3 regions of the Corallincola spongiicola genome follow, and region 2 is predicted to be linked to each of the others. Evidence: predicted binding sites of a transcription regulator. Region 2 holds the regulator's gene; each other region holds the start of a gene.

Region 1 (2,281 bases), on a different contig from region 2:
TCACACCCCTCAAGGCTACTGATCAAAGTGGACATACGCTGCTGTTGGTTAAGGGATTCATCATCACACTCGGTGCTACCCAAACAGTATTGATCGACATCGCGATCTGGCTGCCTGACGATGCCCGCTTGAGTCAGTTGATAGACTTGAAAATGCGTAGCATGGCCGAAATGCTGATCAATCAGCACGCCGCTCTGGCTGGCCACGGCAATATATCGCTCTGCCGCCGGCAAAGCGCTAGTGCCACACGCGCTAGACCCGTCATCATCAAGGTCCGCATGACAATCTTGCCCCAGCTTACCTACGGCATCAGCGCGGCACTGCTGACAATGGCTCATCTGCTCCATCGACTGCCCCGCCGCTTCACGAGCCGCGGCAATCTCAGATTCAGTCGGGCTTCGCTGCCCCATTAAACCAAAGTAAGTACCGTGTTCCGCTTCTGCGATCAGCGGCATAACGTTATGCAACATAGCGCCTAGGCGTTTCACCTCTTGCGCGACTGCCGCAACGTGATGATCATTGACCCCCGGGATCAGTACGGTGTTGATCTTCACCAACATGCCGAGGTCCGCCGCCGCTTTTAAACCAGCCAGCTGACGGTCAATCAGCGTTTGTGCCGCTACACGACCACGTAAACGTTTATGGTTAAAATAGACCCAGGGATAGATCTTGCTGCCTATATCAGCGTCGATACAGTTAATAGTGATGGTTAGGTGGTCTACACCCACCGCCTTTAGGTCATCAACGTGATCAAGCAGATTTAAGCCATTGGTTGAGACACACAGGTGCAGCTCATGTTGTAGCGCTGCCACCGCTTTCAAGGTAGCTATGGTCGACTTTGGATTAGCCAACGGATCACCAGGCCCAGCGATCCCAACGACACGGGTTTCTGGGATCCGCATCTTCACTTTTTGATAGCGAGCCACCGCTTCCGCTGGTGACATCAGTTTTGAGACAACGCCCGGACGAGACTCATTACTGCAATCAAACTTACGATTACAGTAGTTACATTGAATGTTACAGGCGGGCGCTACCGGGAGGTGAATACGCGCGTACTGGTGTGCCTGTTTTGAATAACAAGGGTGCGTTTCAATCTTCGCTTGTTGAGTTGCTAGCAGCTCGCCCATCTGAGTCCTCCACATACATCCTGGTGACTAGGTCACCCATCCGTTTCAGTCAATTCACTTACATAAGCTAATGCAAAGGACCCGCCAACACGTTAATAGTTATTTTTCAATAAGTTAAGAAAGGACTCGAGAGTGATGTACCTCACAAACATCACATTTGTGAGGTACCTGACATTAGAGTTGTCGCATTCTGATATTCATCGTTTGTATTCGGTAAGCGATCTGTCTTGGAGTCATATCCAGCAAGCGCGCGGCTTTCGCTTGCACCCAACCCGCCTGTTCCAATGCAGCAACCACCCGCTCACGTTCATCTATTTCAGGATCTTCCAGGTCCGTTTTAGCTAAAGTGGCAGTCAAGTTAGGCGCAGAAGAAGAGAGTTTCATCGGCGCATCAACGCCGCCAAGCATGATCAAATCCTGATCGATACTGCCCTCTTCACTCATGATGGACGCCCGCTCCAGCATATTTTCCAGCTCACGGACATTACCTGGCCAGTGATATCCCATCATGGTACGGATCGCGCCATCGGTCACCGACAGCTCACGGTTTTGTACCTTGGACAGTTTTTCAATCAGAAACTTGGTCAACTCCGGCAGATCTTCAATACGCTCCCGTAGCGGTGGCGGGTAGATAGGCATCACGTTGAGTCGATAATATAGATCTTCCCGGAACCGTTCGGCACGCACCTCATCTTCAAGATTACGGTTAGTTGCCGCAACAATACGCACGTCAACCTTTAACGTTTGCGTACCGCCAACCCGCTCAAATTCTCCCTCCTGCAGGATCCGCAAAAGCTTGGCCTGAAACGCTGCTGATATCTCCCCCACTTCATCAAGAAACAGGGTGCCGCCATCGGCCATCTCAAATCGACCTTTACGCTGCTTTACCGCCCCGGTAAACGCCCCCTTCTCATGACCAAACAGTTCCGATTCCAACAGGTTGTCTGGCAGTGCAGCGCAGTTCAACTTAACGAAAGGCCCGTTTGCTCGTGGCGAGTTATAATGAATGGCATTGGCGATCAATTCCTTACCCGTGCCTGACTCACCCCGCACCAATACGGTACTGTCCCATTTCGATACCAAGCGCACCTGCTCAAATATCTTGCGCATTGAACGGGTATGGCCAACCATATTGTCGAAGCTGTAATTGCCGC
Region 2 (2,281 bases):
AGGTAAAACAACCACCTTCTATATGGTAGTTGGACTGGTACCCAACGATAAAGGGCGCATCACGATTGACGATGAAGATGTGACCCTTTCACCCATGCATATCAGAGCACGCAAGGGGATCGGTTACCTGCCACAGGAGTCCTCCATTTTTCGTAAGCTCAGTGTCGCTGACAACATCATGGCAGTACTGCAAACCCGTCCAGAGTTAAGCCGGTTACAGCGCACGGAAACCTTGGAACATCTGCTAGAAGAGTTTAGCATCACTCACATAAGAGATAGCTTAGGTATGTCACTGTCAGGTGGTGAACGCCGTCGAGTAGAGATAGCCAGAGCGCTGGCTGTGGAACCTAGGTTCGTGCTGCTGGATGAGCCTTTCGCTGGCGTAGACCCTATCTCAGTCACAGATATAAAAAAGATTATTCAACACCTTAGAGACCGTGGTCTCGGTGTATTGATCACTGATCATAACGTGCGAGAAACACTCGATGTGTGCGAATATGCTTATATCGTTAGCCACGGAGAGTTAATCGCCGAAGGAAAACCGGAACAAGTGTTAGCCGACCAAAAGGTACGAGACGTATATCTCGGGGAACAATTCCGGCTATAGTGTAAGTAACCAGCGTTGATACATCGGGCTCTTTTGAGTGCCGATTAACGATGACAGCAACAGCATTATTTTAAATGTCACGGAAGTAGATGAAACCGTCATTACAGTTACGTTTAGGTCAGCAACTCACCATGACGCCGCAATTGCAGCAAGCAATCCGGCTATTGCAATTGTCGACGCTCGACCTTCAGCAAGAGATCCAAGAAGCGCTGGATAATAATCCGCTACTCGAGCAAAACGAAGCGGAAGAAACCAGTGAGCAAGTTAATGGTGAAAGCCATACCGCGACTGACAAGCTGGAACAAACCACGGCTAATGCTGAAAATAATCAGTCGGAAGAGCGCGAAGATGCAGCCATGGAAACATCTGAGGCGCTCAACCAACAACAAATCAATGAAGAACTGCCTACCGATACAACCTGGGATGACCACCTTTCAGCAGCGCCCGTTTCAGGTTCCTCGTTCAGTGATGACGCCGACTTTACCTATCAAGGCGAAACCACAGAGTCGTTGCAAGATCATCTGGAATGGCAGATGCAATTAACCCCGTTCACAGATGTCGACAGAGCCATTGCGACATCGATAATCGATGGGATTGATGAATCGGGTTACCTGACGGTCACCGCCGACGATATTCTTACTTCTTTAGGGCAGGAAGATATCGAACTTGATGAAGTAGAAGCGGTCATTAAGCGAGTACAACTGTTCGATCCCATTGGCGTAGGTGCCCGCACATTGCAGGAGTGTCTGCTGGTACAACTCAATCAGTTTGCCAAAGAGACACCTTGGCTAAAAGAGTGCCGCCAGGTTATTGGCCAGTATATTGACCTGCTAGCCAGCCGGGATTATCGCCAATTGATGCGCAAGACCAAACTGAAAGAAGACCAGCTCCGTGAAGTTCTGCGGGTGATCCAATCGTTGAATCCGCGTCCCGGCAGCGCAGTGATCAGCGGTGATGAGCAATATGTGATCCCCGATGTGTCGGTAATGAAAAAAGCTGGACGTTGGGTGGTTGAGCTAAACCCCGACTCGGTACCCAAGCTGAAAGTGAATCAGCAATACGCAGCGATGAGCCGGACGGTAAAGAACACCACTGACAGTCAATATATACGCTCCCACCTGCAGGAAGCGAAGTGGTTTATCAAAAGTCTGGAAAGTCGTAACGACACCCTACTCAAGGTCGCCAACTGTATTGTACAGTTCCAACGCGACTTCTTTGAGTACGGCGATGAAGCGATGAAGCCAATGGTACTCAATGATATTGCCTTAGCGGTTGATATGCACGAGTCCACCATCTCTCGAGTAACCACACAAAAATATATGCATACCCCGCGGGGTATTTTCGAACTCAAGTATTTCTTCTCCAGTCATGTCAGTACTGAAAGTGGCGGAGAATGTTCTTCAACGGCAATTAGAGCGTTAATCAAGAAACTTGTGGCGGCAGAAATCCCTAATAAGCCTTTGTCAGATAGCAAGATTGCTGACCTACTGGCAGATCAGGGAATTCAGGTAGCGCGGAGAACCATTGCGAAGTATCGGGAATCCTTGTCTATTCCACCGTCAAATCAGCGAAAAAGCTTGCTATAGCAGGCAATAAAACTAAATAAGGATGAGGTCTATGCAAATCAATCTTACCGGCCATCATGTAGAAGTAACAGACTCTCTGCGAGAGTAT
Region 3 (2,281 bases), on a different contig from region 2:
TTATCCACCAGCGGAATGAGACGATAACCCACTTCCAGACCAATAATATCCACTGGGCGAACATCATCCCAACCCAACTCTTTCGGCGCTGCCGCTGCGGCAGCCGCTTGCTGTTCTGGGCTGGCAGCTTTGGCTGCCGCCTCGGCTTCCGCAAGTGCTGCAGCAGCCCGGCGACGGTGCATCAGGTAAGCCATACCGCCAGCAGCAAACGCCAGTGTTAAGAAAGCCAGGTGAGGCATGCCAGGTACAATACCCATCAGGAACAGTAAGCCAGCGGAGATAATCAGCGCTTTCGGGTTATCAAACATCTGTGACAACACTTGCTGCCCCATGTCAGCCGAGGCGCTTTGACGTGTCACCATAATGGCGGCACCGATAGAGAGGAGCAGCCCAGGGATCTGCGCCACCAAACCGTCACCGATAGTCAGCAGGGTGTAGATCTCTAGCGCTTCAGAAAACGCCAGATCATGCTGCACCATACCGATGATAAAACCGCCGATCACGTTAATAAATAGAATAAGAATACCGGCGACAGCATCACCTTTAACGAACTTACTGGCACCATCCATCGAGCCATAGAAGTCTGCTTCACGGGCAATGTCATCCCGTCGAGTTCTTGCCTGATCCTGACTGATTAAGCCGGCATTCAGGTCGGCATCAATAGCCATCTGTTTGCCGGGCATCGCATCCAAAGTAAAGCGTGCGCTTACTTCTGAAATACGCCCAGCACCTTTAGTGACTACCACAAAGTTAATAATGACCAGAATGGCGAACACCACCAGACCGACGGCGTAGTTACCGCCAATCACCACCGAACCAAACGCCTCAATCACATTACCCGCAGCGTCAGGGCCTTCATGACCACGCAATAACACCACTCGTGTTGAAGCAACGTTCAATGCCAAACGCAGTAAGGTGGTCACCAGAAGTACGGTAGGGAAAGCGGCGAACTCTAATGGCCGCAGCGTATAGATGGTGACTAATAAGACCACCAACGCCAGCGCAATATTAAATGAGAACAGCATATCCAGCAGCAGTGCAGGCATCGGCAACACAACCATGGCCAACGCTGCCAATACAATAATCGGCGCCCCGATCCCTTGGATCTGACGTACCCGTTGAAAATCCAGACTGCCTAATGTTGCTTTAAGATCCATAACTCACTGCGACACAAAATTGACTCTAGGACTGATTCTGCAAGAGTCAGGCCAGCACGAAGTCAATTAAGAGATGAGCGCTAGAATAGAAGAGGAATAAAACAGCACGGAGGAGAAAAAGCGTATTAAGCGATGAATAGAATGACCGACATTAATGCTTTAGCTCATCCGGGATAGGTAACTCTTTTGGCAGAGGCGTCGGCTTTTTCCCGGTGCCCTTCTTGTACTCATTTAACTGGTATACATAAGCGAGCACTTGGGCAACCGCAACGAACAGACCGTCCGGGATCTCCTTGCCCAGCTTCGTGGTGTAGTAAATTGCCCGAGCCAATGGCGGTGCCACCATTATTGGCACCTCTTTTTCACGGGCAATCTCACGGATCTTCATCGCCACCTCGTCATTACCTTTTGCGATAACTCGCGGTGCGCTGACGCCATTCACATCATACTTCAAAGCCACGGAATAGTGCGTCGGGTTAGTCACCACAACGTCCGCTTTCGGCACATCCCCCATCATCCGGCGTTGAGCAATTTCTCGCTGCATCTGACGAACGCGCCCCTTCACTTCCGGACGCCCTTCTACATCTTTCATCTCATCGCGCACCTCTTGCTTGGTCATGCGCAGCTGTTTGGTGTGATTCCAGATCTGAAACGGCACATCGATCGCGACAATAAACAGTAGCGAAAGGCAGAGAATGATAAACATGAACAGCAGCAGCTCTACTGCATGGGCGATGTTGCCAGGAAAAGACTCGACACTGATATGCAGGATCTCTTCGAATTTAAACGACAGCAATAAGAATGCAAACAGGGCAATAAATGCAAATTTCGCCACCGCCTTCAGCAGCTCCACCAGCGCTTGCACCCCAAACATCCGCTTAAAGCCTTTGGCCGGCGACATCTTGCTCAACTTGGGAGCCATCGCTTGACTACTAAAGGTGATCCCCCCCATCAAAATGGAGCCAGCCAGCGTTGCCACGAACAACATGGCAATAAAGCCCCCCATGGGAAACAGCAGTTGCATCAGCGCATCGGGCCAGGCACTCATCATCTGGTTAACGTCATGGCTCTCATCACGATTCAACGTAAACAGACGCTTCATAACCTTAGCGAGCGTTTCGGCC

The links. The regulator sigma-54, encoded in region 2, starts transcription at its own class of promoters, with help from an activator protein. The targets are predictions, from matches to a motif close to GTTGGCACGNNNNTNGNNT.
Region 1: nifB (nitrogenase cofactor biosynthesis protein NifB) is a predicted target of sigma-54. The motif match lies at 1,198-1,216, and genes of this name have one in related genera.
Region 3: flhA (flagellar biosynthesis protein FlhA) is a predicted target of sigma-54. The motif match lies at 1,195-1,213, and genes of this name have one in related genera.

What each region holds. Positions count from the first base shown of each region.
Region 1 covers NZ_SHLY01000001.1:732,795-735,075, forward strand. Annotated here, with positions in the region: gene nifB (nitrogenase cofactor biosynthesis protein NifB) at 1-1,127, opposite strand, end outside; gene nifA (nif-specific transcriptional activator NifA) at 1,302-2,281, opposite strand, start outside.
Region 2 covers NZ_SHLY01000004.1:241,007-243,287, forward strand. Annotated here, with positions in the region: gene lptB (LPS export ABC transporter ATP-binding protein) at 1-607, shown strand, start outside; gene EXY25_RS13275 (RNA polymerase factor sigma-54) at 697-2,193, shown strand; gene hpf (ribosome hibernation promoting factor) at 2,225-2,281, shown strand, end outside.
Region 3 covers NZ_SHLY01000009.1:27,434-29,714, forward strand. Annotated here, with positions in the region: gene flhA (flagellar biosynthesis protein FlhA) at 1-1,157, opposite strand, end outside; gene flhB (flagellar biosynthesis protein FlhB) at 1,309-2,281, opposite strand, start outside.